DNA from 2 places in the Micromonospora sp. NPDC052213 genome. Region 1 is predicted to be linked to the other one. Evidence: riboswitches for the same ligand, from Rfam matches in the RefSeq annotation. Region 1 holds a riboswitch; the other holds the start of a gene.
The links. Region 1 has a riboswitch for thiamine pyrophosphate ahead of AB0L34_RS20885 (ECF transporter S component). Riboswitches for the same ligand answer to the same signal wherever they lie in the genome.
Positions count from the first base shown of each region.

Region 2: it holds a riboswitch for thiamine pyrophosphate, as region 1 does, so the genes downstream of both, thiE (thiamine phosphate synthase) here and AB0L34_RS20885 (ECF transporter S component) in region 1, are expected to answer to the same signal.

Region 1 is NZ_JBFAVI010000089.1:11,301-25,395, forward strand. Features, by position in the region: gene AB0L34_RS20815 (acyltransferase) at 1-644, shown strand, start outside; gene AB0L34_RS20820 (DUF4097 family beta strand repeat-containing protein) at 631-1,461, opposite strand; gene recO (DNA repair protein RecO) at 1,563-2,405, shown strand; gene AB0L34_RS20830 (isoprenyl transferase) at 2,414-3,214, shown strand; gene AB0L34_RS20835 (hypothetical protein) at 3,279-3,464, shown strand; gene AB0L34_RS20840 (thioredoxin reductase) at 3,631-3,852, shown strand; gene AB0L34_RS20845 (pirin family protein) at 3,923-4,684, shown strand; gene gndA (NADP-dependent phosphogluconate dehydrogenase) at 4,724-6,166, opposite strand; gene AB0L34_RS20855 (hypothetical protein) at 6,573-6,809, shown strand; gene AB0L34_RS20860 (hypothetical protein) at 6,955-7,650, opposite strand; gene AB0L34_RS20865 (sensor histidine kinase) at 7,807-9,012, shown strand; gene AB0L34_RS20870 (response regulator transcription factor) at 9,009-9,668, shown strand; gene AB0L34_RS20875 (energy-coupling factor transporter transmembrane component T) at 9,725-10,525, opposite strand; gene AB0L34_RS20880 (ABC transporter ATP-binding protein) at 10,626-12,041, opposite strand; gene AB0L34_RS20885 (ECF transporter S component) at 12,152-12,742, opposite strand; TPP riboswitch at 12,815-12,920, opposite strand; gene AB0L34_RS20890 (permease) at 13,120-14,095, shown strand, end outside.
Region 2 is NZ_JBFAVI010000217.1:1,110-9,800, forward strand. Features, by position in the region: gene AB0L34_RS30715 (hypothetical protein) at 1-269, opposite strand, end outside; gene AB0L34_RS30720 (methyltransferase) at 406-1,011, shown strand; gene AB0L34_RS30725 (ATP-binding cassette domain-containing protein) at 1,053-2,732, shown strand; gene AB0L34_RS30730 (aldo/keto reductase) at 2,766-3,728, shown strand; gene AB0L34_RS30735 (DUF559 domain-containing protein) at 4,085-4,990, opposite strand; TPP riboswitch at 5,113-5,221, shown strand; gene thiE (thiamine phosphate synthase) at 5,216-5,842, shown strand; gene thiO (glycine oxidase ThiO) at 5,836-6,990, shown strand; gene thiS (sulfur carrier protein ThiS) at 6,981-7,181, shown strand; gene AB0L34_RS30755 (thiazole synthase) at 7,186-7,956, shown strand; partial or broken gene AB0L34_RS30760 (thiamine phosphate synthase) at 8,025-8,594, shown strand.

The DNA of each region.
Region 1 (14,095 bases):
CCTGGCTGCTCGGCTTCGCCCACCAGGCCGGCATGCTGCGTCGCCTGGCCACCCGGGTGCTGGTGCCCGTCGCGCTGGCTCTCGCCGCCGCCGGGGCCGCCTGGATCGTCACCCACCCCGGACCCCGTGGGTACGACCTGAACGACAACCCCCTCGGCAACGCCCTCTGGTCGGCGGCCTTCATCCTCGTCCTGCTCGGGCGGGCGCCGGCGGGCGCGCGCTGGGTGGACCGCAGGGCCGTGTTCGGCCGGGTCGTGACCGTGTTCAACCGGCGGGCGCTCACCGTCTACCTGTGGCACATGCCGTTCGTGGCGGCGCTCACCCCGCTGGTGGACGTGGTGGGCTGGTCGCACCAGGATCCGCTCGGCCTGGCGGTCCGGGTGGTCCTGGTCTTCGCCCTGGTCGCGGTGGTGACCGCCCTGGTCGGCTGGGTGGAGGACGTGGCGGCCCGTCGGCCGCCGGAGCTGGTTCCCGGCGGCTCCCGCCCCGCCCCGACCGGCGCCGGTTCACCCGCCCCGCCCGGCCCCGGGGCGCCGCCCGCTCCGGCCACCGCCGCGCGGTCCGGTCCGGCCACCGGGCGGGCCGGCGTGCCGTCGCCGCGCGCCGCCCGGGATCCGCAGACCGTCGAGATCAGCGCTGGGTGACCGTCTGGTTGCCGCCGCCGGTGGAGAGGTCGAGCACCAGCGAGGCGGTCGGATCGTGGGTCACGCCCAGCCGGGTGTCGCCGCCGCCGGCCGCGGAACGGACCTGGTAGCGGCCCGCGGGCACGACGAGCTTGATGTCGCCGCTGGAGGTGTGCGTACGCGCCGAGGCGGGCGTGGTCAGGTCGACGGTGATGTTGCCGGAGCCCGCCTCGGCGTCCACCCCGGCGCCGAGGCGGCGCCCGGTGATGTCGCCGGAGCCGGCGCGCAGGGTCACGGCGCCCGGGGCGCCGTCCACGTCGATGTTGCCGGAGCCGGTCGTGACGGTGACCGCGCCGGCGGCGCCGGTCACCCTGACGTCACCCGAGCCGGTCTCCGCCACGACGGGGCCGTCGGCGCCGGTCACCCGGACGTTGCCGGAACCGAGCCGGATCTCCACCGCGCCGACCTTGGTCAGCTGGACGTCACCGGAGTCGGTCTCGCCCGTCACGCTCACCCCCTCCGGGGCGGTGACGTCGTAGGAGACGCTGCAGTCCTTGCCGCAGTCGGTGTCCAGCATCAGTTCGGTGCCGTTGATCTCGTACGTGGTGTCGGGCTGGCCGCCGTGGTAGCGCACCACCCGCTTGATTCGCACCTCGTCGTCCGTGCTGGCGGTGCGGACGGTCACGTCGCCGGACCCCGGAAGCACCCGGATGGCGGTGATCCGGGCCGCTTCGGTGTTGTCGTAGTCGAGCCGACGGGAGGCCAGGTTGTCGCACCCGGCGACGACGATCAGGGTGGCGGCCGCGGCGAGCGCCGCGGCGGTCCGGTGGAGAGCCATGCGAGCACGCTACGAGCCACGGCGCGCGCCGCGCATCGGGGGTTCTTCGCGCGTCCACCCCGAGCCGACCCTGATTTCGCACCCCGAGGGAGAATGGTCCGATGGCCGGGTACCGCCGACAGCTCTACCGCGACGACGCGGTGGTCCTGCGCGTGCAGAAGCTCGGCGAGTCCGACCGGATCATCACCCTGCTCACCCGCCGGCACGGCCGGCTGCGGGCGGTGGCCCGCGGGATCCGCCGCACCACCAGCAAGTTCGGCGCCCGGCTGGAGCCGTTCGGGCACGTCGACCTCCAGCTCGCCGGCGACCCGAAGGGCAACCAGGGCAGCTCGCTGCACACGGTCAGCCAGGTCGAGGGCATCGACCTCTACGGCAAGCGGTTCCTCGGCGACTATCCCCGCTACACGGCCGCCAGCGCGATCGCCGAGACCGCCGAGCGGCTCACCCCGGTGGAGCGGGAGCCGTCGCTGCGGCTGTTCCAGCTCACCCTCGGCGCGCTGCGGGCGCTCGCCGGTGGCAGCCACGACACCACCCTGGTGCTCGACGCGTACCTGCTGCGCGGGATGGCCCTCGCGGGCTGGGCGCCGGCGCTGACCGCCTGCGCCGTCTGCGGCACGCCCGGGCGGCACCGGGCGTTCTCCGTACCGGCCGGGGGCGCGGTCTGCCCGGACTGCCGGCCCCCCGGCGCGGCCCATCCCGCCCCGGCCACCATCGACCTGATGTCCGCGCTGACCACCGGCGACTGGCGGGTCGCCGACGCCACCGAGACCGGCGTACGCCGGGAGTGCAGCGGCCTCGTCGCGGCGCACCTGCAGTGGCACCTGGAGCGCGCGCTACGCTCGCTGCCGCTGGTCGACCGGGGTGCCCCGGCGGCCGGCCCGGTCCCGCCGCCGCGGGGCGTGGGGGCCGGAGCGGATGGCGTGAGCAGGGAGAGAGCCGAGTGATCCGATCGATGAGGGCCGGCCGGCGCGAGCCGGTGCCGCCGACACCGCACCCGTCGGGCGCCCGGCCGCCGGCGTTGCCCGCCGAGGCGGTGCCCCGGCACGTCGCCGTGGTGATGGACGGCAACGGCCGGTGGGCCAAGGAGCGCGGGCTGCCTCGCACCAAGGGCCACGAGGCGGGGGAGTTCTCCCTGTTCGACACCATCGAGGGCGCCATCGAGCTGGGCATTCCCTACCTGTCGGCGTACGCCTTCTCCACCGAGAACTGGCGGCGCTCGCCGGACGAGGTCCGGTTCCTGATGGGCTTCAACCGGGACGTCATCCGCCGCCGCCGCGACCAGCTGGTCGACCTGGGGGTGCGGGTGGTCTGGTCCGGCCGGGCCGGCCGGCTCTGGAAGAGCGTCATCTCCGAGCTGCAGACGGCGGAGGAGATGTCCCGGGGCAACTCCACCCTGACCCTCCAGTTCTGCGTCAACTACGGCGGGCAGGCCGAGATCGCCGACGCCGCCGCCGCGATCGCCCGGGACGCGGCCGCGGGCAGGCTCGACCCGGCGAAGGTCACCGAGAAGACGGTGGCGAAGTACCTCTACCACCCGGAGGTCCCCGAGGTGGACCTCTTCCTCCGTCCCTCCGGCGAGCAGCGGATCTCCAACTACCTGCTCTGGCAGACCGCGTACGCCGAACTGGTGTTCCTCGACACGCTGTGGCCCGACTTCGACCGTCGGCACCTCTGGTACGCCTGCGAGCTGTACGCCCAGCGGGACCGCCGCTTCGGCGGCGCGCTGCCCAACCCGGTCGCCCCGCCGTCCTGAGGCTTACCGCTCCGCCGCGCGGGGTATTTCTCCGGTCAGCAGCCACTGACGGAGGTGAACCCACATGATCCAGAAGCGTATTGCCCAGTGGGCGTTGATGGCGGTCGCGGTGCCGCTGGCGGCGGCCGGCGCGCGTCGGCTCAGCCACACGCTGGAGGCCCGCCGCGGCCCGTCCGGGGTGAGCCGCCTGCTCACCAAGGGTGCCGACATGCTCCGCCCGCGGAAGGCGAAGCGCCGCCGCTTCTTCTGACCCCGCCGGTCAGCGTCGCCCCGCGGCGCTGACCTCCCCTCCCCGTCCGCCCCGTCCCCGCCGCCACTTCGCGGGGTTCGGGGTTTCGGGGTGGGTGCGGGGTGGGGGTGCCTAGGATCGGGGGCGGGGTGGGTGCCCCGGACCGCGTCGAGCCTCGGGGGTGGGGATGCGGGATCTCCGGTACAAGATGATCATGGCGCTGAACGCCGCCGACCTCGGTGACCCGATCTGCGCGCAGGTGGCCGAGATCTGCGCCGAGATCGCCGAGCAGCACTGCCACGAGCTCGGCCACGCGCCGCAGCCGCGCTCCGGCGAGATCGGCGAGCTGGCCACGGGCGAACCGGCGCTCACCTGGGCGCCGACCGAGACCGGGCAGCGTGCCTGGTGACGCCTCCCGCCGACCCACCGGCCGCGCCAGTCGGTTCCGGCGCGGCGTCGGGCCGCCGACCGGTGACGCGGTGACCGCCCCCGCTCCGGCCGTCGACGTCCGGCGGGCCGACGACCGCTTCGCCACCCGGATCTCCTGGCTCGACTCGAAGCACTCGTTCTCGTTCTCCCGGCACTACGACCCGGCCAACACCCACCACGGTCTGCTGCTGGTCAACAACGACGACGTGGTCCGGCCGGGCGCCGGCTTCGAGACCCACCCGCACCAGGACATGGAGATCGTCACCTGGGTGTTGCGCGGGTCGCTGGTGCACCAGGACTCCACCGGCCACTCCGGCGTGATCTATCCGGGGCTGGCGCAGCGGATGAGCGCGGGCACCGGCATCCTGCACTCGGAGAAGAACGACTCCTGGCGGCTCGACGGCCGCGACCCGCACACCGATCCCGTCCACTTCGTGCAGATGTGGGTGCTCCCGGACGAGCAGGGCATCGACCCCGGCTACGAACAGCTCGAGATCCACGACGAGCTCCTGCGCGGCGGCCTGGTGCCCGTCGCCTCCGGGATGGACCGCCACGACGGCGCCGCGGCGATCCGGATCCGGAACCGCTTCGCCGCCCTGCACGCCGCCCGGCTCCGCCCCGGCGACGAGGTCGATCTCCCGGACGCGCCCTTCGTCCATCTCTACGTGCCGGCCGGCGCGGTCACCCTGGAGGGCGGCGGCCTGCTCGGCACCGGCGACGCCGCCCGGCTCACCATGACGGGCGGGCGACGGGTCACCGCCACCGAGCCGGCCGAGATCCTGGTCTGGGAGATGCACGCCACCATCGCCTGACCCGCCACCTCCGCCACCCGTTCTCGCCGGGGTCGGGGGTCAGGCCTGGATTTCGGAGCGGTCGGCGGACCAGAGGGTGTGGAAGGTGCCGTCGCGGTCCACCCGGTGGTAGGTGTGCGCGCCGAAGTTGTCCCGCAGCCCCTGGACCAGCGCCGCCGGGAGGCGCTCGGCGCGCAGCGCGTCGAAGTACGCCAGCGACGAGGCGAACGCCGGCGCCGGCACCCCGGCCCGGGCCGCCTCGGCAACCACCCTGCGCCAGCTCGGCACGCCGTCGTTGACGGTGTCGGCGAACCACGGCGCGACCAGCAGCGTCGGCAGCTCCGGCCGGTCGTCGTACGCCTGCCGGATGCGGTCGAGGAAGCGGGCGCGGATGATGCAGCCGCCCCGCCAGATCGTCGCGGTGCCGCCCAGGTCGATGCCCCAGTCGTACTCCCGGGAGCCGGCCCGGATGTGGTCGAAGCCCTGCGCGTACGCGACGATCTTGGAGGCGAGCAGCGCGCGGCGGACGTCCTCGACGAAGGTCTCCCGGTCCCCGACCTGCCACGTGTCGCCCGCGTCCGGGAACGCCCCGCGCGCCGCCGCCCGCTGGTCGGCGTGCCCGGACAGCGACCGGGCGAACGTCGCCTCGGCGATGCCGGTGATGGGGATGCCCAGGTCGAGGGCGCTCTGCACCGTCCAGCGGCCGGTGCCCTTCTGCTCGGCGCGGTCCAGCACGACGTCCACGAACGCCCGCCCGGTGGCCGCGTCGGTGTGCGCCAGCACGTCCGCGGTGATCTCGATGAGGAAGGACTCCAACTCGCCGGAGTTCCAGTCGCGGAAGATCTCGGCGATCTCCGCCGGCTCCGCGCCCAGCCCCGCCCGCAGCAGGTCGTACGCCTCGGCGATGAGCTGCATGTCGGCGTACTCGATGCCGTTGTGCACCATCTTGACGAAGTGCCCGGCGCCGTCCGGCCCGATGTGCCGGCAGCACGGCACCCCGTCCACCTGCGCGGCGATCCTCTCGAAGATCGGGCCGAGCGTGCGGTAGGACTCCGCCGACCCGCCGGGCATGATGCTCGGGCCGCGCAGCGCACCCTCCTCGCCGCCGGAGACGCCGGTGCCGACGAAGTGCAGCCCGTGGGCCCGCAGCGCCTCCTCCCGCCGGCGGGTGTCGGCGAAGTGCGCGTTGCCGCAGTCCACGACGATGTCGCCGGGGTCGAGCAGTGGCACCAGTTCGTCGATCACGGCGTCGGTGGGCCCGCCCGCCTTGACCATCACGATCACCGCCCTCGGCCGCTCCAGCGAGGCGACGAAGTCCGCCATCGACTCGGCGGGCAGGAAGGTCCCCTCGTCGCCGTGCTCCGCGACGAGGCTGCGGGTGCGCTCCGGCGAGCGGTTGTGCAGCGCCACGGTGAAGCCGTTGCGGGCCAGGTTCCGGGCCAGGTTGCGGCCCATGACCGCCAGCCCGGTCACGCCGATCCGCGCCGTCGCCCGCTCGGCCATCCGTCCGCCGCCTTCCGCCGTCCACGTCTGCCGCTGTGACCGTATCGCGGCCGGTGGCGGGCGCGGTGCGGTGCGGTGTTCGACAGCCCGTCACCGCCGGGTCGCGGTGCGCCTGCGGTCGGGCATGCCGATCGTGCCGGTAATTCGGATGCGCGCCCCGTGCGGTGGGGTTAGCGTGTGGGCATGCGCAACTGACGCCCCATCTCCGAGCCGACCCGCCGCCCTGGTGCCGTGGGTCCGCGTGCTCCCGGGCGTCCGCATTCCCACCCTGTCGCCGAGGCGGCGGTGTCCTTCGTGGTCGCACCCGGGGAGCAGTCCCGATTCCGCCCGACCGTCGCGCGACGGTCACCGACCGGCGGCCCGCCCCGTCCGACGACGGGACGGCCCGCAGACCGAGGAGGCCCGGATGCCCGCCAAGCGCAACCCGAAGAAGTCCCGCACCGTCACGCCGAAGCCGACCGTCGCCGACCTGACGCCGATCGAGGTGGACGCGATCGCGGTCGCCCCGGCGTCGGTCCCGGCGCTGCCGGCGACGCCACCGACGAAGGCCGGTCCGCCCGCGCGGGGTGCCGGGGCCCGCAACCCCGGGGGCCGGAGCCAGCAGGCGCCGCAGGCCCGCCGGTACGCCTTCCGGCGCAGCTGACGAGCAGCACCACCGCCACCGGCGGCCAGGAACCAGCGGGCGGAGGCGAATCCTGCCGTTGGCGCGGCCGACGACGGCGGGCCGGGAAACCCGGGGGCGGGGCCGCGGATGACGCCGCGACCCCGCCCCGTCACCCCGGCCCCGGTCAGGAGTGCGCGGCCACCGGTGCCTCCGTCCGGCCCGCCGCGTCGGCCGGGCGCTGCCGGCCGACGCCGAGCGCCAGGCCGGACAACCCGGCCGCCATCAGCACGCTCACCACGACCTTGAGCGGAACGCCCTCGCTGACGAACTCGAGGACCTGCCCGCCGGTGAGGACGAGCGGCACCCACAGCGACACCATGCCGGCCCGCCACGCCCCGAACGCCAGCACCAGGAGGCCGATCATCCAGCCCAGCAGCCACACGGCGAACGACGCCATCACGAACGGGTCGTTGTCGAGGGCGTCGACGACCGGTCGGACGGCCTCGGCGTCGACGCCGGCACCGGCGAGGGCTCCGAAGAAGGCGTTGTAGTGCCAGAGGTGGACGCTGGAGAAGTAGAGGCCGAGCAGGGCGATGCCGCCGCCGACGGTGGCGACCAGCGGCTTGCGCCGACCGAGCGCCACGGCCAGGCCGGCCATCGCCGGCAGCAGCAGCAGGTGCGCCAGGGCGAACAGGACGGTCTCCACCCGCCACGCGCCGAGGTTCCCGGCGGCCACCGCCACGTTGCCGGCGGTCTCGGACACGTCGTCCGGGAACATCACCCAGTAGAACGCGTTCGCGACGCCGTAGAGAACGCCGGCCGCGGCCAGCGCGACCGCCGTCAGCCGCCGGCCGTACCGTCGCCCGGTCCTGTCATCCATCGTGTCTCCCCTCGAGAAGTGTGTGGTGGACGGTAGGAGCCGGCCCGGGGCCCGATCGTCGGCCGACGGGTTGAGCCGAGGGTGGAGCGTTCCGCCGGGCCTTCTACACCCGTGGGTGGACGCCCGGCCGCGGTCGCCGCCGATACCCTTCGCACCATGTCAGCCGCCGCCCCCGACAACCGACGTCTCCCGCGGGGTCTCGTCGTCGCCACGGTCGCCGGTCTCGCGCTGTTCGGGTTCGGCCTGGCCGAGCTGTACGTTCCGATCGCCGGCTACGTCGAAGGCCAGGGGCCCGACCTCGCGGCGCTGCCGGCCGGCTGGCTCGCCGTGCTCACCGTGCTGCTCGTCGGCTACGGCCTCGCGGTGGCGGTCTGCACGACGTACCCGCGAGCGGCGGCCGTCCTCGCCGGCGCCTGTTTCACCGCGCAGAGCTTCACGCCCGTCCTCCCGGAGTGGCCTGTCGTGCCGCTCCTGGCGCTGCTCCTCGCCTGCTTCGGCTGCGTCGCCCTGGGGGGACGCGCCGCACCGACCGTCGCCACGGTCAGCTACTTCGTCGCGCTCGGCGTCGAGAACACCGCCGCCGGGGACTCGGACTGGGTGTTCATCGTGTTCGTCGCGCTCGCGGTGCTGGGTCCGGGCTACGCGGTCCGGATGCGCCGCGCGCAGGCGGTGCGTCTGGTCGCGTTGGCCGCCGAGCGGGAGGCCGCCGCGCGGACGGACGAACGGCTGCGGGTGGCCCGGGAACTGCACGACATCGTCTCGCACGGTGTCTCGGTGATGGTGCTGCAGGCCGGCGCCGCCGAGGCCGTGCTCGACTCGGACACGCGCCAGGCCCGCGAGTCACTGGAGGCGGTGCAGGACGTGGGGCGCGACGTGGTCACCGAACTGCGCAGGTTGCTGGTCATCCTGCGCGGCTCGGAACCGGCACCGGAGGGACTGCCCTCGCTGCGGCAGCTCGACGCGTTGACCACCGCGGTACGCGTCGCCGGCGGGCGGGTCGAGGTCACCGTCACGGGCGATCTCGGCGCGCTTCCGGTCGCCGCCGACGTCAACGCCTACCGGATCCTCCAGGAGGCGCTGACGAACGCCGCCAGGCACGCCCCCGGCGCGACCGTCGACGTCTCGATCGACGTGGGCGACACCCGGCTCCGGCTGCACGTCGTCGACGACGGGCCCGGTCCCGCCCGCCGTGGCGTCGGCACCGGCCACGGGCTGACCGGCATCCGGGAACGGGCCGAGCTGTTCGGCGGCACGGTCGTCGCGGGCCCGCGCGAGCAGGGCGGCTTCGAGGTTCGCGTGGAGCTTTCGTTGGGTCTCGACGGCTCGGCGTCAGCGCTCTCTCCGACGGGCACGACGGCGTGACCCGGGTGCTCATCGCCGACGACGAGGCCCTCGTCCGCGGCGGACTCCGGATGATCCTCGGCGCGCAGCCCGACATCGAGGTGGTCGCCGACGCGGCCGACGGCGAGGACGCCGTACTGCTCGCGGCACGCCTCAAGCCCGACGTCGTCCTGATGGACATCCACATGCCGAGGCTGGACGGCATCGCCGCGACGGAGCGGATCCTGGCGGAGTGCGCCGACATCCGGATCATCGTGCTGACCACCTTCGACCTGGACGAGTACGTCTACCGGGCGCTGCGGGCCGGGGCGTCCGGATTCATGCTCAAGACCACCCCGCCGAAGGACCTCGCGGGCGCCCTGCAGGCCGCCGCGCGTGGCGACGCGCTGCTGTCCCCGTCGATCACCCGCAGGCTGATCGACCACTACACGGCGACGGCGCCGGCGGCGACCGCCGGCAGCCCGGGCCTGGCGGAGCTGACCGCCCGGGAGACGGAGGTGCTGCGGATGATGGCCGACGGCCTGTCCAACCGGGAGATCGCCCACCAGCTCTTCCTCGGCGAGGCGACGGTGAAGACGCACGTCAACCGCATCTTCGCCAAGCTCGGGGTGCGCGACCGGGTGCAGGCCGTCGTGTTGGCGTACCAGACCGGCATGGCCCAGGTCCGGCGTCGGTAGGGCGACAGACCGCCGGGCCTCGCCACCGTGGCCGTGGCGCCGGCAGCCGCCGCCCCTCAGCCGATCAGGGGCCGGAACGTGCCGAGCAGCACGCTGACCGTCAGCGCCGCGCCGGCCAGCAGCGCCGCCCCGGCGATCAGCAGCCCGTCGGCGGCGCCGAAGCGTTGCCGCCGGGCGACCGTACGCGGGGTGCCGGCGTCGAAGCCGCGGGCGTCCATCGCCACGGCCAGCCGGGTGCCCCGGCGGATCGCCCCGACCAGCAGGGCGAAGGCGGTGGAGACGAACAGCCGCAGCTTCGCCAGCGGGTTGCGTCCCGCCGCCACCCCGCGGGCGCGGCGGGCCATTGCGATCATCTGCCACTCCTGCCCGAGCAGCGGCACCAGCCGGAACGCCGCCAACGCCCCGATGGCGAACCGGGCCGGCGCCTTCGCGTTCTGGATCAGGGCGTCCGCCAGGTCGGTGGGGTCGGTGGTGGCGAACACGATCACGCCGGGCAGCGCCACGGCGAACATGCGCAGCACCAGGCCGAGCGCGGTGAGCAGCACCCCGGAGGTGACCACCGCGGGGCCGGCCTCGACCAGCACCCGGCCGGAGCGCTCGGCCGCGAAGAGCACCAGCGTCACCACGATGCCGACCGCGCCGATCAGCAGCGGCCAGGCCCGCCGGGCCAGCACCCGGAAGCGGACCCCGAACAGCGGCAGCACGGCCAGCTCGACGGCGATGGCGATCGCCGGGGCCACCGGGTCCAGGGTGGCGACGAGGATGAACGAGAACACCAGCGCCGCGGCGAGCTTGGCCACCGGGTTGCGCCGGGCCAGCGGCGCGTCGGGGGCGGCGACGGGTTCGAGGGAGATCACGGCCGCTCCGGGACGGGACGGGCGGGGCGCGCGGCCGGCGCCGGACCGGCCATGGTCCGGCGACGCCGCGGGTGCGTGGCCGGCGCGTTGTGCGAGCTGGTCACGGCCGCTCCAGGGTGACGCGCCGGTCGGCCAGAGCGGCCACGAACTCCGGGTCGTGGGTGACGGCGACCAGGCCGTGCCCGGCGTCGCGCAGCTCGGCGAAGAGGTCCACCAGTTCCAGCCAGGTCCGCCGGTCCTGGCCGAAGGTGGGTTCGTCGCAGACGAGCAGGCGGGGCGCGGTGGCCAGGGCCGTCGCCACGCTCAGCCGCCGCGCCTCCCCACCGGACAGGGTGTACGGGTTGGCCGCGGCGAGCTTCGTCAACCGCAGCCGGGACAGCAGGTCGTCGACGGTGGACCGGACCGCCGTCTCGGGCTGGCCGGTGCGGCGCGGGCCGAGGGCCAGCTCGTCGAAGACGGTGGTGGCGACGAACTGGTGCTCCGGGTCCTGGAAGACCGAGCCGATCCGCCGGGCCAGCGCCGGGGCGCGCCAGCGGTGCGGGGGAGTGCGGGCGTCGGAGCCGGCCAGCGCCGCCGTCGCCACGACCCGGCCGGCTCCCGGCTTGAGCAGCCCGCCGAGCAGCAGCGCGAGGGTCGACTTTCCCGCCCCGTTCGGGCCGAGCACGGCGAGCGCCTCGCCGGCGCGTACCGCCAGGTCGACGGCGGCCAGCCGGGGCGGCAGGCCGAGCCGGTCGGCGGTGAGCAGCAGGTCGCCGGCCGGCGCGGTGGCGTGGCGGGGCGGCACGGGCCGGCCGGGCACCCAGACGCCCGCGGCGGCGAGCGCCTCGCCGTGGGCGCCGAAGACGGCCTGGGGCGTGCCGTCCGCGCGGACGCCGCCGCCCGGTTCGAGCACGACCACCCGGTCGACCAGCGGCAGCGCCTCGGCGACCCGGTGCTCGACCAGGATCAGGGTGGTGTCGGCGTCCAGCGCGCCGGCCACCGCCGCACGGACCAGCGCGGCGCCGGTCGGGTCCAGGTTGGCGGTCGGCTCGTCGAGCAGCAGCAGCCCGGGCCGCAGGGCCAGCACCCCCGCCAGGGCGAGGCGTTGCTGCTCGCCGCCGGAGAGGGCCGCGGTGGGTCGGTCCCGGTGGTACGGGAAGCCGACCCGGGCCAGCGCCTCGTCGACGCGGGGCCAGATCTCCTCGGCGGGGACCCCCCGGTTCTCCAGCCCGAACGCCACGTCGTCGCCGCTGCGGGCCATCACGAGCTGGGTCTCCGGGTCCTGGAAGACGATGCCGACCCGTTCCCGGCCCTTGCGGGGGTCGAGCCCGTCGATCTCGACGGTGCCCTCCTGTTCGCCCGAGTCCTCGGGCAGCAGCCCGGCCAGCGCGGCGAGCAGGGTGCTCTTGCCGGCGCCCGACGGCCCGAGCAGCAGCACCCGCTCGCCCGCCTCGACGCGCAGGTCCACCCCGCGCACGGCCCACGCCCGACGCCCGGCGTGCCGCCACCCGAACCCCCGCAGCGTCACCGCCCCCACGCCGTCCCCCTTCCGGCCCACGCGCGGGCGTCGATCATGAGGTCGGCGGCACCCACGGAGATCCACGTCGCCGTCCACCTCATGATCAACCCCGATTCCGGTGGTGCGGGTCAGACGGCGGCGCGTTCGCGGCCGGCGGGGAAGCGGTCCAGGACGCCGGTGCCCGCCAGGGCGCGGGTGAGGGCCCAGCCGCCGGCGCCGGCGACGGCGGCGGCGCTGACGACGGTGAGCAGGGCGTACGGGATCCGGTAGCTGCCGAGCGCGTAGTCGACGTTCCACACGAAGAAGTCGAACAGCGCCGCGCCGAGGCCGGTCAGCGCACCGGCGAGCAGCGCGGTGGGCAGCCGGAACGAGCGGTACCGGAACGCGGCGAAGGCCACCTCGGCGCCGAGCCCCTGGATGAGGCCCTGGACGATGGTGATGCCGCCCCACTCCGAGCCGAGCAGCGCGGAGACCGTCGCCGCCACCGCCTCGCAGAAGAGCGCCGCGCCGGGCTTGCGGATCACCAGGCCGCCGAGCACGGCCGGGACCAGCCAGACGCCGTACATGATCGCCTGGCCGGCCGGGAAGAACGCGAACGCCGGGTCGACGGCCCGCCACAGCAGGCCCCAGGCCCAGAAGATGACGCCGAACGCCACCGCGATCACCGCGGCGATGACGACGTCGAGTGTGCGCCACCGGGTGGTCGTGTTGTCTCGCATGATTGCTCCCAGTCCTGAACGCGAACCAGGAGAAGACGCACGCCGCGCCCGGTGTGGCCGGACGGCGACGCGGCTGGAGGTCGACCGAACTCCCTGCGCTGGCATTACCCAGATCAGGTTCGAGGGTCTGCGGGCGGTGCCCGCACTCTCAGCGCTGTGCGCTCCCCTGTCGGATGTGAAGTTGTCGCGCCGACGCTAACACCTTTGAAGATCATCGGGCAAAGTGATCTTTCCGCTGGTCACCAGCGCGTTCGCTCGATCTCGTCGGTTCCGGCCGGTACTCTCGGGCGGCCACTGGCGGAATCGGCGGAGGAAACCACGTGACATCCGAGGTTGACCGCTCCGTGCCGGATGGGCGCACCCCGGGGGCGGTCGGTGTGGCCGCGCCGGGCGGACCACCGCACGAGCCGGCGGGCGGCGGCGGGAGCGCCTGGCGGGTCGGGTCGGTCGAGGTGCTCGCGGGCCTGCTGGTCCTGCTGGTCGTCTTCCGTGAGCCGCTCGCCGGGGCCCTGTCCGCGCCCCGGCTGCAGACCTGGACCACCGTCTTCGTCTCGGTCATGGTGCAGGCGGTGCCGTTCCTGGTCTTCGGGGTGGTCCTCTCCGCCGTGATCGCGGTCTTCGTGCCCCGGTCGTTCTGGGCCCGGGCGCTGCCCCGGCACCCCGCGCTCGCGGTGCCCGTGGCGAGCGCGGCCGGCGTGGTGCTGCCCGGCTGCGAGTGCGGGTCCGTGCCGATCGCCGGGTCGCTGATCCGGCGCGGGGTCACCCCGGCCGCCGCGCTGGCCTTCCTGCTCGCCGCCCCGGCCATCAACCCGATCGTGCTCACCGCCACCGCGGTGGCCTTCCCCGACGCCCCGGAGATGGTCCTCGGCCGCGGCGTCGCGAGCCTGGTCGTCGCCATGGTGATGGGGTGGCTGTGGCTGCGCCTCGGCCGGGCCGACTGGATCCGGCTGCCGCGCCGGCCGGAGCTGGACGACGGCCCGCGCGGGCGGGCGTTCTGGGCGGCGGTCCGGCACGACGTCACCCACGCCGGCGGGTTCCTGGTGGTCGGCGCGGCGGCCGCCGCCACCATCAACGTCGTCGTGCCCGAGCGCTGGTTGCAGACCCTCGCCGAGGACCCGGTGCTCTCGGTGCTTGCGCTGGCCGTGCTCGCGGTGCTGCTCTCCCTCTGCTCGGAGGCCGACGCCTTCGTGGCCGCCTCGCTGTCGCAGTTCTCGCTGACCGCCCGACTGGTCTTCCTGGTGGTGGGGCCGATGGTCGACCTCAAGCTCGTCGCGATGCAGACCGGCGTCTTCGGCCGTCGGTTCGCGCTGCGGTTCGCCCCGGCCACCTTCGCGGTGGCCGTCGCGGTCGCCG
Region 2 (8,691 bases), on a different contig from region 1:
GGCACTGGCGGGGTGTGCGGCGCTGGTGGCGGCGTCTGCGGCGCCTGTGGTGCCGGCGCGTGCTGCGCGGGGGACACCGGGGCCGAGGCGCGGACCGGCTCCGGCTCGGCGGGGGGCGGCGCGACCCGGTTGGGCCGGGGCAGCGACGGCGTCGGGAAGCGGGACGGGGAGGGGCCGGCCGGCGGCCCGGCACCGAGCACCGAGCGGCCGGACCGGGGCTCCGGGTACTCCATGAATGCTTCCTCATCGGACTCGTACCGATACACCATGTCGCCCAGGGTAGGAGGCATTGCCCCTTTAGGGGGTAATAACGGGAAATTGGGTGCCTGACTGTTTCGTGTCGTGCTGTGTCCGCTCCTCGGCCCCGGACCGGCCGGTGGCGAGGGCGGTGCGAGAATTGCCGGCGTGACCGGCGACCACTACTTCACCGCTGAACCCGCGACTGCCGCCCACCCGCGTGAGGTCGAATTCGCCGTCGCCGGCCGCGACTACACCCTGACCTCCTCCGGTGGGGTCTTCTCCGCCGCCCGCCTCGACCCCGGCACGGCGGTGCTGCTGCGCAAGGCGGAGCTGCCGCCCGCCGACACGGCCGGCGCACTGCTCGACCTCGGCTGTGGCTTCGGGCCGATCACCTGCGTGCTGGCCGCCTCGGCGCCGTCGGCGACCGTCTGGGCCGTCGACGTCAACGAGCGGGCCCGGGAGCTGACCGCCGCCAACGCGGCGCGGGTCGGCGCGGCCGACCGGGTACGCGTCGCCGCGCCGGACGACGTGCCCGCCGACGTGACGTTCGCCCAGCTCTGGTCCAACCCGCCGATCCGGGTCGGCAAGGACGAGCTGCACCGGATGCTGCTGCGCTGGCTGCCCCGGCTCGCCCCGGACGGCGTCGCCTGGCTGGTGGTCGCCCGCCACCTCGGCGGCGACTCGTTGCACCGCTGGCTGGCCGACCAGGGCTGGCAGGTCGAGCGGCACGCCAGCCAGAAGGGCTACCGGGTGCTGCGCGTCACCCGGTAATTGGTTGGGCCGCCCGGCGGGTGCTCGGGCAGGATGCCGGCGTGGGATACGTGGACGTGGCAGCCGTCGGGCATCTCCTCCCCGACGGACGGGAACTCTTCACCGACGTCTCGTTCCGGGTCGGTGAGGGCGCCAAGGTGGCCCTGGTCGGGCCGAACGGCGCCGGCAAGACGACGCTGCTGCGGATGGTCGCCGGCGACCTGCCGGTGAAGACCGGCGCGATCGCGCGGGCCGGCGGGCTGGGCGTGATGCGCCAGTTCATCGGCATGATCGGCGACGAGTCCACACTGGCCGACCTGGCGCTGTCGCTCGCCCCGCCGGCGCTGCGCGACGCCGGCCGCCGGCTCGCCGAGACCGAGGCGGCCATGCGGGCGGCCGAGGTCCGCGGCAAGTACAGCACCGCCGCCGGCAAGGCCCAGCTGGCGTACGCAGACGCGCTCGCGGCCTGGGGCGAGGCCGGTGGGTACGACGCCGAGGTGCTCTTCGACACCGTCGCCACCATCGTGCTCGGCCTGCCGTGGGACGGCGCTCGGGAGCGACCCGTCCGGACCCTCTCCGGCGGCCAGCAGAAGCGCTTCGCCCTCGAACTGCTGCTGCGCGGCCCCGACGAGGTGCTGCTCCTCGACGAGCCGGACAACTTCCTCGACGTGCCGGGCAAGCGCTGGCTGGAGGGGCGGCTGCGCGAGTCGGCCAAGTCGGTGCTCTACGTCTCGCACGACCGGGAGTTGCTGGCGCACACCGCCGACCGGGTCGTCGCCGTGGAGGGCGGCAGCGCCTGGGTGCACCCCGGCGGCTTCGCGAGCTGGCACTCCGCCCGCGTGGCCCGGCACGCCCGCCTCGACGAGCTGCGCAAACGCTGGGACGAGGAACACCAGAAGCTGCGCGAGCTGATGCTGATGTACAAGCAGAAGGCCGCGTACAACGACGGGATGGCCTCGCGTTACCAGGCCGCGCAGACCCGGTTGCGCAAGTTCGAGGAGGCCGGGCCGCCGCCCGTACCGCCGAAGGACCAGGACATCCGGATGCGCCTGACCGGCGGGCGGACCGGCAAACGCGCGGTGGTCTGCGAGCAGCTGGAACTCGACGGCCTGACCTACCCGTTCGACCTGGAGATCTGGTACGGCGACCGGGTCGCGGTGCTCGGCGCCAACGGCACGGGGAAGTCGCACTTCCTCCGGCTGCTCGCCCGCGGCGGCAGCGACCCCGACCCGGCCAACGGCCCGGTCGACGGCGCGGCGGCACTCGCGCCGGTCGCGCACGACGGGGTGGCCCGGCTCGGCGCGCGGGTGCGCCCCGGGCACTTCTCGCAGACCCACGACCGGCCGGAGCTGATGGCGAAGACCCTCGTGGAGATCCTCTGGCGGGGGGACGACCACCGGGCCGGCATGGACCGGCACGCGGCGATGGCGGCGCTGTCCCGCTACGAACTGGCGGGGCAGGGCGACCAGCGCTTCGGCACCCTCTCCGGCGGGCAGCAGGCGCGGTTCCTGGTGCTGCTGCTGGAACTGTCCGGCGCGACGCTGCTGCTGCTCGACGAGCCCACCGACAACCTCGACCTGGCGTCGGCGGAGGCGCTGGAGGCCGGACTGACCGCGTTCGAGGGGACTGTGGTCGCGGTGACCCACGACCGCTGGTTCACCCGCTCGTTCGACCGGTTCGTCCTCTTCCGCGGCGACAACGAGGTGGTGGAGACCCCCGAGCCGGTCTGGGACGTTGGCTGAGGCGTCCCCGGGCGGCGGACCGGCCGGCATAGGGTGGATCTCGTGACTGACATGATCTACCGCCGGTTGGGCGACTCCGGGCTCGTGGTGTCCGTCGTCGGCATCGGCTGCAACAACTTCGGCCGCAAGCTCGACCTCGACGGGACCCGGGCGGTGGTCGACGCCGCGCTGGACGCCGGGATCAATTTCTTCGACACCGCCGACATCTACGGTGAGCCGCAGGGCGCCTCCGAGGAGATGCTGGGCCAGGCGCTCAAGGGCCGCCGCGGCGACGTGGTGGTGGCCACCAAGTTCGGCATGGACATGCACGGCCTCAACGGCCCCGACTTCGGCGCCCGGGGCGCGCGGCGCTACATCGCCCGCGCCGTGGAGGCGTCGCTGCGCCGGCTCGGCACCGACCACATCGACCTGTACCAGATGCACGAGCCCGACCCGGGCACCCCGATCGACGAGACCCTCGCCGCGCTGGACGACCTGGTCCGCGCCGGCAAGGTGCGCTACCTGGGCAACTCCAACTTCGCCGGGTGGCAGATCGCCGACGCGGACTGGGTGGCGTCGTCCAACGGCCGGTCCCGGTTCATCAGCGCGCAGAACCACTACAGCCTGCTGGAACGCTCCGTCGAGGCCGAGGTGGTGCCGGCCTGCGAGCGGTTCGGCCTCGGGCTGCTGCCGTTCTTCCCGCTGGCCAACGGGCTGCTGACCGGCAAGTACAAGCGCGACCAGGCCCCGCCCGCCGGCAGCCGCCTCGCCGGAGGCGGCCGGTACGCCCAGCGCCTCGCCGCCGCCGACTGGGACACCATCGAGGCGATCGAGGCGTACGCGAACGAGCGGGGACTGTCGATGCTCCAGGTGGCCATCGGCGGGCTGGCCGCCCTGCCGGCGGTGACCTCGGTCATCGCCGGCGCCACCACGCCCGAGCAGGTGCGCTCCAACGCGGAGGCGGGCGCCTGGCAGCCCACCGACGAGGACGTCGACGCCCTCCGCGCCATCCTCTGACCCACCCCGGCACCGCCCCGGGCACCGCGTCGCGATGCCGGTGCGGTGCCGTCCATCCGTCACCGCGCCCGCCTCGCGCCGCGCGGGCTCGGTGGAACGCCATGGGTGTCACCCGGCCCCGCAGACACCCACCACGTTCCACCGAGCGTCGGGTCGCATCGCGCACGGCGTGCCGCCGGCCGTGCGCGGCGGCGGCCCGACGCGTGCCTGATGCTCAGCGGGTGGAACGTCGTGGGTGTCACGGGGGAGGCGGAAGATGCACACCATGGTTTTCCGCCGCTCTGGCGCGCCAGCGCGCCGGTCAGGAGCCGGGAGGGCGTCGGCGTGGGGAGCGGGCCGGGTCAGGGGCGGGCGGGTCAGGGGGCGGGGTGGCGCTCGCGGAGGGCCTGGGCGACCAGGGCGACGGTACGGTCGGGGTGCCGGAGCACGTCGTCGGCGGTGAAGCGGAGGACGACCCAGCCCACCGCGCGCAGGGCGTTGAGGCGGGCGACGTCCTGTCGGAAGTGGGTGCGTTCGCGGTGGTGGTCGCCGTCGTACTCCACCGCGACGCGCAGCCCCGGCCACGCCAGGTCCACCCGGCCGACGAGGCGGCCCGCGGCGTCGCGCACGTCGTGCTGAGCGGTCGCGGGCGGCAGCCCCGCGTCGAGCAGGAGCAGCCGGAGGCGGGTCTCCATCGGCGACTCGGCCAGCGGCTCCGCCAGCGCCAGCACCTCTCGCAGTAAGGGCAGGCCGGGCCAGCCGGGCCTCGCGTCGGCGTATGCGCGCAACGTGGGCAGCTTCACCACCCGGCGGTGCAGCAGCGCGTCGACGGCGACCAGGGCCTCCTCCCGGGGGGCCTGGCGGCCCAGGTCGAAGGCGGTGCGCAGGGCAGTGGTGACGGGCAACCTGCCGAAGCGGGTGCGGTCGGACTCCGGCACCGCCGACCGGGTCACCCGCAGCCGCGGGTGCGCGCGCATCCGCGCGGCGCGCGGCAGCAGCACGGCGACCGGCGTGTCCCGGTCGAGAAGGTCGACGCCCCAGAGGTACGCGGCGCTGCGGCCGGCGATCACCCCGCCGGTCGGTAGCGCCAGCGCGACCGCGTCGCACCACATCCGGTGGTCGTCCACCCGGTAGCCGTCCCGGTGCACGTGGACGTCGGGGAGGAGCCGCCGCCAGGACCGCCCGCGCAGCATCGTCCAGGTGACCAGGCCGTCGGCGACGGCGGCACTGCCCAGGAAGGGGCGAAACGCCAGGCGTGGGGGAACTCGGGCGGGGGAGGGCATCCGGACAGCATGGCGTGACCGCGTCGTCACGCGCCGCCCCGGTCGTCGGCTTCGGACGGTCGGTGTGAAATCCGCGTCCTGCCCTTGGCGGATCCGGCGATCCGTCGTACGGTGACACGCGCAAGTGACCCACGGGAGCCCGGTGCACCGGGCTGAGAGGGGGGCTGAGAGCCCCCGACCGTCGAACCTGATCCGGGTAATGCCGGCGCAGGGAGGAGTGTTGCCGTGCCGTCCCTTGGGCGACTGCATCTGATCACCGACACCCGACCCGGGCGGAATCCGCTGGCCGTGCTGCGGGCCGCCCTCCCGGTGGCCCGCGCCGAGCTGGTCGTGCAGGTCCGCGTCACCGACGACGCCACCGACCGGGAGGCGTACGACCTGGCTCGCCGGGTGGTCGCGCTCTGCGCGCCGTACGACGTCCCCTGCCTCGTCAACGACCGGCTGCACGTGGCGCTGGCGGTGGGCGCCGCCGGCGGGCACGTCGGCGCGGCGGACCTGCCGGTCGGGGCGGCCCGCCGGGTGCTCGGCGCGACCGCCGTGCTCGGGGCCACCGCCCGCGATCCGGGGACGGCCGCCGAGGCGGTCGCCGCCGGGGCCAGCTACCTGGGCGTGGGTCCCTGCCACGCCACGAGCACCAAGACCGGCCTGCCGGCGCCGATCGGGCCGGCCGGGGTACGCGCCGTCACCGCCGCCGTGGACGTGCCGGTGGTCGCGATCGGCGGGGTGACCGCCGCGAACGCGCCCGCGCTGCTGGCCGCCGGGGCGTACGGGGTGGCGGTGGTGGGGGCGCTGTCCGGGGCGGCCGATCCGGCCCGGGCGACGGCGGAGCTGCTGGGAGCGCTGGGGTGCTGAGCCGGCCGGACGTCGCCGTGGTGGGGGCGGGACCGGTCGGGCTGGCGATCGCCTGGCGCTGCGCGGCGCGCGGCCTCCGGGTCGCCGTGCACGACCCCGCCCCCGGGTCCGGCGCGTCGCACGTCGCCGCCGGGATGCTCGCCCCGGTCGCCGAGGCGTACTTCGGCGAGCACGAGCTGACGCGGCTGCTGGCCGCCTCCGCCGCCCGCTGGCCGGCCTTCGCCGCCGAGCTGACCGCCGCCGCCGGCGTGGACGTCGGCTACCGGACCGAGGGCACGCTGATGGTCGGGCTCACCGCCGACGACCTGGCCGAGGCGCGCCGGCTGTGGGCGTACCAGCAGGGTCTCGGGCTGCCGGTGACGCCGTTGCGCCCCTCGGCGCTGCGGGACCGCGAGCCGGCGTTGGCGCCCCGGGTGCGCGGCGGCGCGCTCGCCGCCACCGACCACCAGGTCGACCCGCGCCGGCTGGTGCCGGCGCTGCGCACGGCCGCCGAACGGGCCGGCGCCACGCTGGTGCCCGCCGCCGTGCGCCGGCTCTCCGACGTGGACGCGCGCGTCACGGTGGTGGCGGCCGGCTGCGGGGCGGCGGCCCTGACCGGGCTGCCGGTGCGGCCGGTGAAGGGCCAGGTGCTACGGCTCCGCGCGCCCGGCGGCGGCGCGCCGGGCTTCCGGCACGTCATCCGGGGGTACGCCGACGGCGAGCACGTCTACCTCGTGCCCCGCGACGGCGGGGAGGTGGTGGTGGGCGCCACCGTCGAGGAGCGCGCCGACACCGACGTCTCCGCCGGGGCGGTGCTGCGCCTGCTCCGCGCCGCCGTCGACCTGCTGCCGGAGCTGGCCGAGTACGACCTCGTCGAGACCCTCGCCGGCCTGCGCCCCGGCACCCCGGACAACGCCCCGATCCTCGGCCCGCTGCCCGGCCGGCCGGGCGTGCTCGCCGCGACCGGTCACCACCGGCACGGCATCGTGCTCACCCCCCTCACCGCCGACCTGATCGCCGAGCTGGTCGTCACCGGTACGGCGGACCCGCTGCTCGCCCCCTTCGCCCCGGACCGGTTCGCGCCGGCCGCCACCGCCGACCCGGCCGGCACTGACGCCGACGGCCGCTCCGGCGCCTTCGCACCCGAGGAGGAGCACACGTGGAACTGACGGTGAACGGCGCCGGGCGCAGCCTGCCCGGCGGCTCGACCGTGGCGGACCTGGTCCGCGCGGTCACCGACCAGCAGCGCGGCCTCGCCGTCGCGGTCAACGGGGAGGTCGTGCCGCGTACCGGCTGGCCGGCGACCGTGCTGCGCGACGGCGACCGGGTCGAGGTGCTCAGCGCCGCCCAGGGCGGGTGACGCGGTGAGCCTCGACCTGGGCGGCGTGCGCCTCACGTCCCGGCTGATCCTCGGCACCGGCGGCGCGGCCAACCTGCGCGTGCTGGAGGACGCGATCCGCGCCTCCGGCACCGAACTGGTCACCCTGGCCCTGCGCCGCGTCGACACCGTCCCCGGCACCGCCGGCGGGCTGCTGGACCTGCTCGACCGGTGCGGGGTGCGGCTGCTGCCGAACACCGCCGGCTGCTACACGGCGGGCGAGGCGGTCAAGGTGGCCCACCTGGCCCGGGAGGCGTTCGGCACCGACTGGGTGAAGCTGGAGGTGATCGGCGACGAGCGCACGCTGCTGCCCGACGGGGTGGAGCTGCTGCGCGCCGCCGAGGAACTCGTCGCGGACGGGTTCGTGGTGCTGCCGTACACGTCGGACGACCCGATTCTGGCGCGGCGGCTGGCCGACGTCGGCTGCGCCGCGGTGATGCCGGCGGGCGCGCCGATCGGCTCCGGCCTGGGCGTGTCGAACCCGCACCACATCCGGCTGATCCGGCAGAGCGTCGACGTGCCGGTGATCCTGGACGCCGGCATCGGCACCGCCTCCGACGCGGCGCTGGCGATGGAGCTGGGCTGCGACGCGGTGCTGCTGGCCAGCGCGGTCACCCGGGCCGCCGACCCGGTGGCGATGGCCACCGCGATGCGGTACGCGGTCGAGGCGGGGCGGCTCGCGTACGGGGCGGGCCGGATCGCCCGCCGCTTCCACGCCCTGGCATCCACCCCCGACGACGGACGGCCGGACCTGTGACCCGCACCGGTCCCGTTCCGGCGGATCCTGGTACGGAAGCGCCCTTGGCGGGGCCGTCTCCCACCAAGATCCCGCGTGGGCCGTCCGGCGTCGTCGTGCTGACCGACCGGTGGCAGGCGCGGCGGCCACTGGCCGAGGTCGTCGCGCGGGCCGTCGCCGGGGGAGTGCGGTGGGTGGTGCTGCGGGAGCGGGACCTGCCCCGGGCCGAGCGCGCCGATCTCGCCGTCGAGCTGCGTGCGATCCTCGCCGAGGTCGGCGGCACGCTGGTGGTGGCCGGCCCGGACCCGCTCGACGGGGACGCGGTGCACCTGCCGTCGGCCGGCCCGTACCCGCCGCCGCGCCTCGGCCTGGTCGGCCGCTCCTGTCACAGCCGGGCCGAGCTGACCCGACTGACCACCGAGGACTATGCCACCCTCTCGCCCGTCTACCCGACCAGCACCAAGCCCGGCTACGGCCCACCCCTGCGCCCCGACGGGCTGCGGGAGCTGGTCGAGGCCAGCCCGGTGCCGATCCTGGCGCTGGGTGGGGTGGAGACCGTCGAACAGGTACACGCCTGCGTGACGGCCGGATCGGTGGGCGTGGCGGTGCTCGGCGCGATCATGCGCGCCGACGATCCCGAGGAGGCAGCCGCCACACTGACCGCAGCCGTCCAGCCTGCGGTTGCCGAGCAGCCGCGTGGCCGGCGCGACTGGGCGGAGGTCTCCGGGACGGGGCTGCGGCCGACCGTGCCCACGG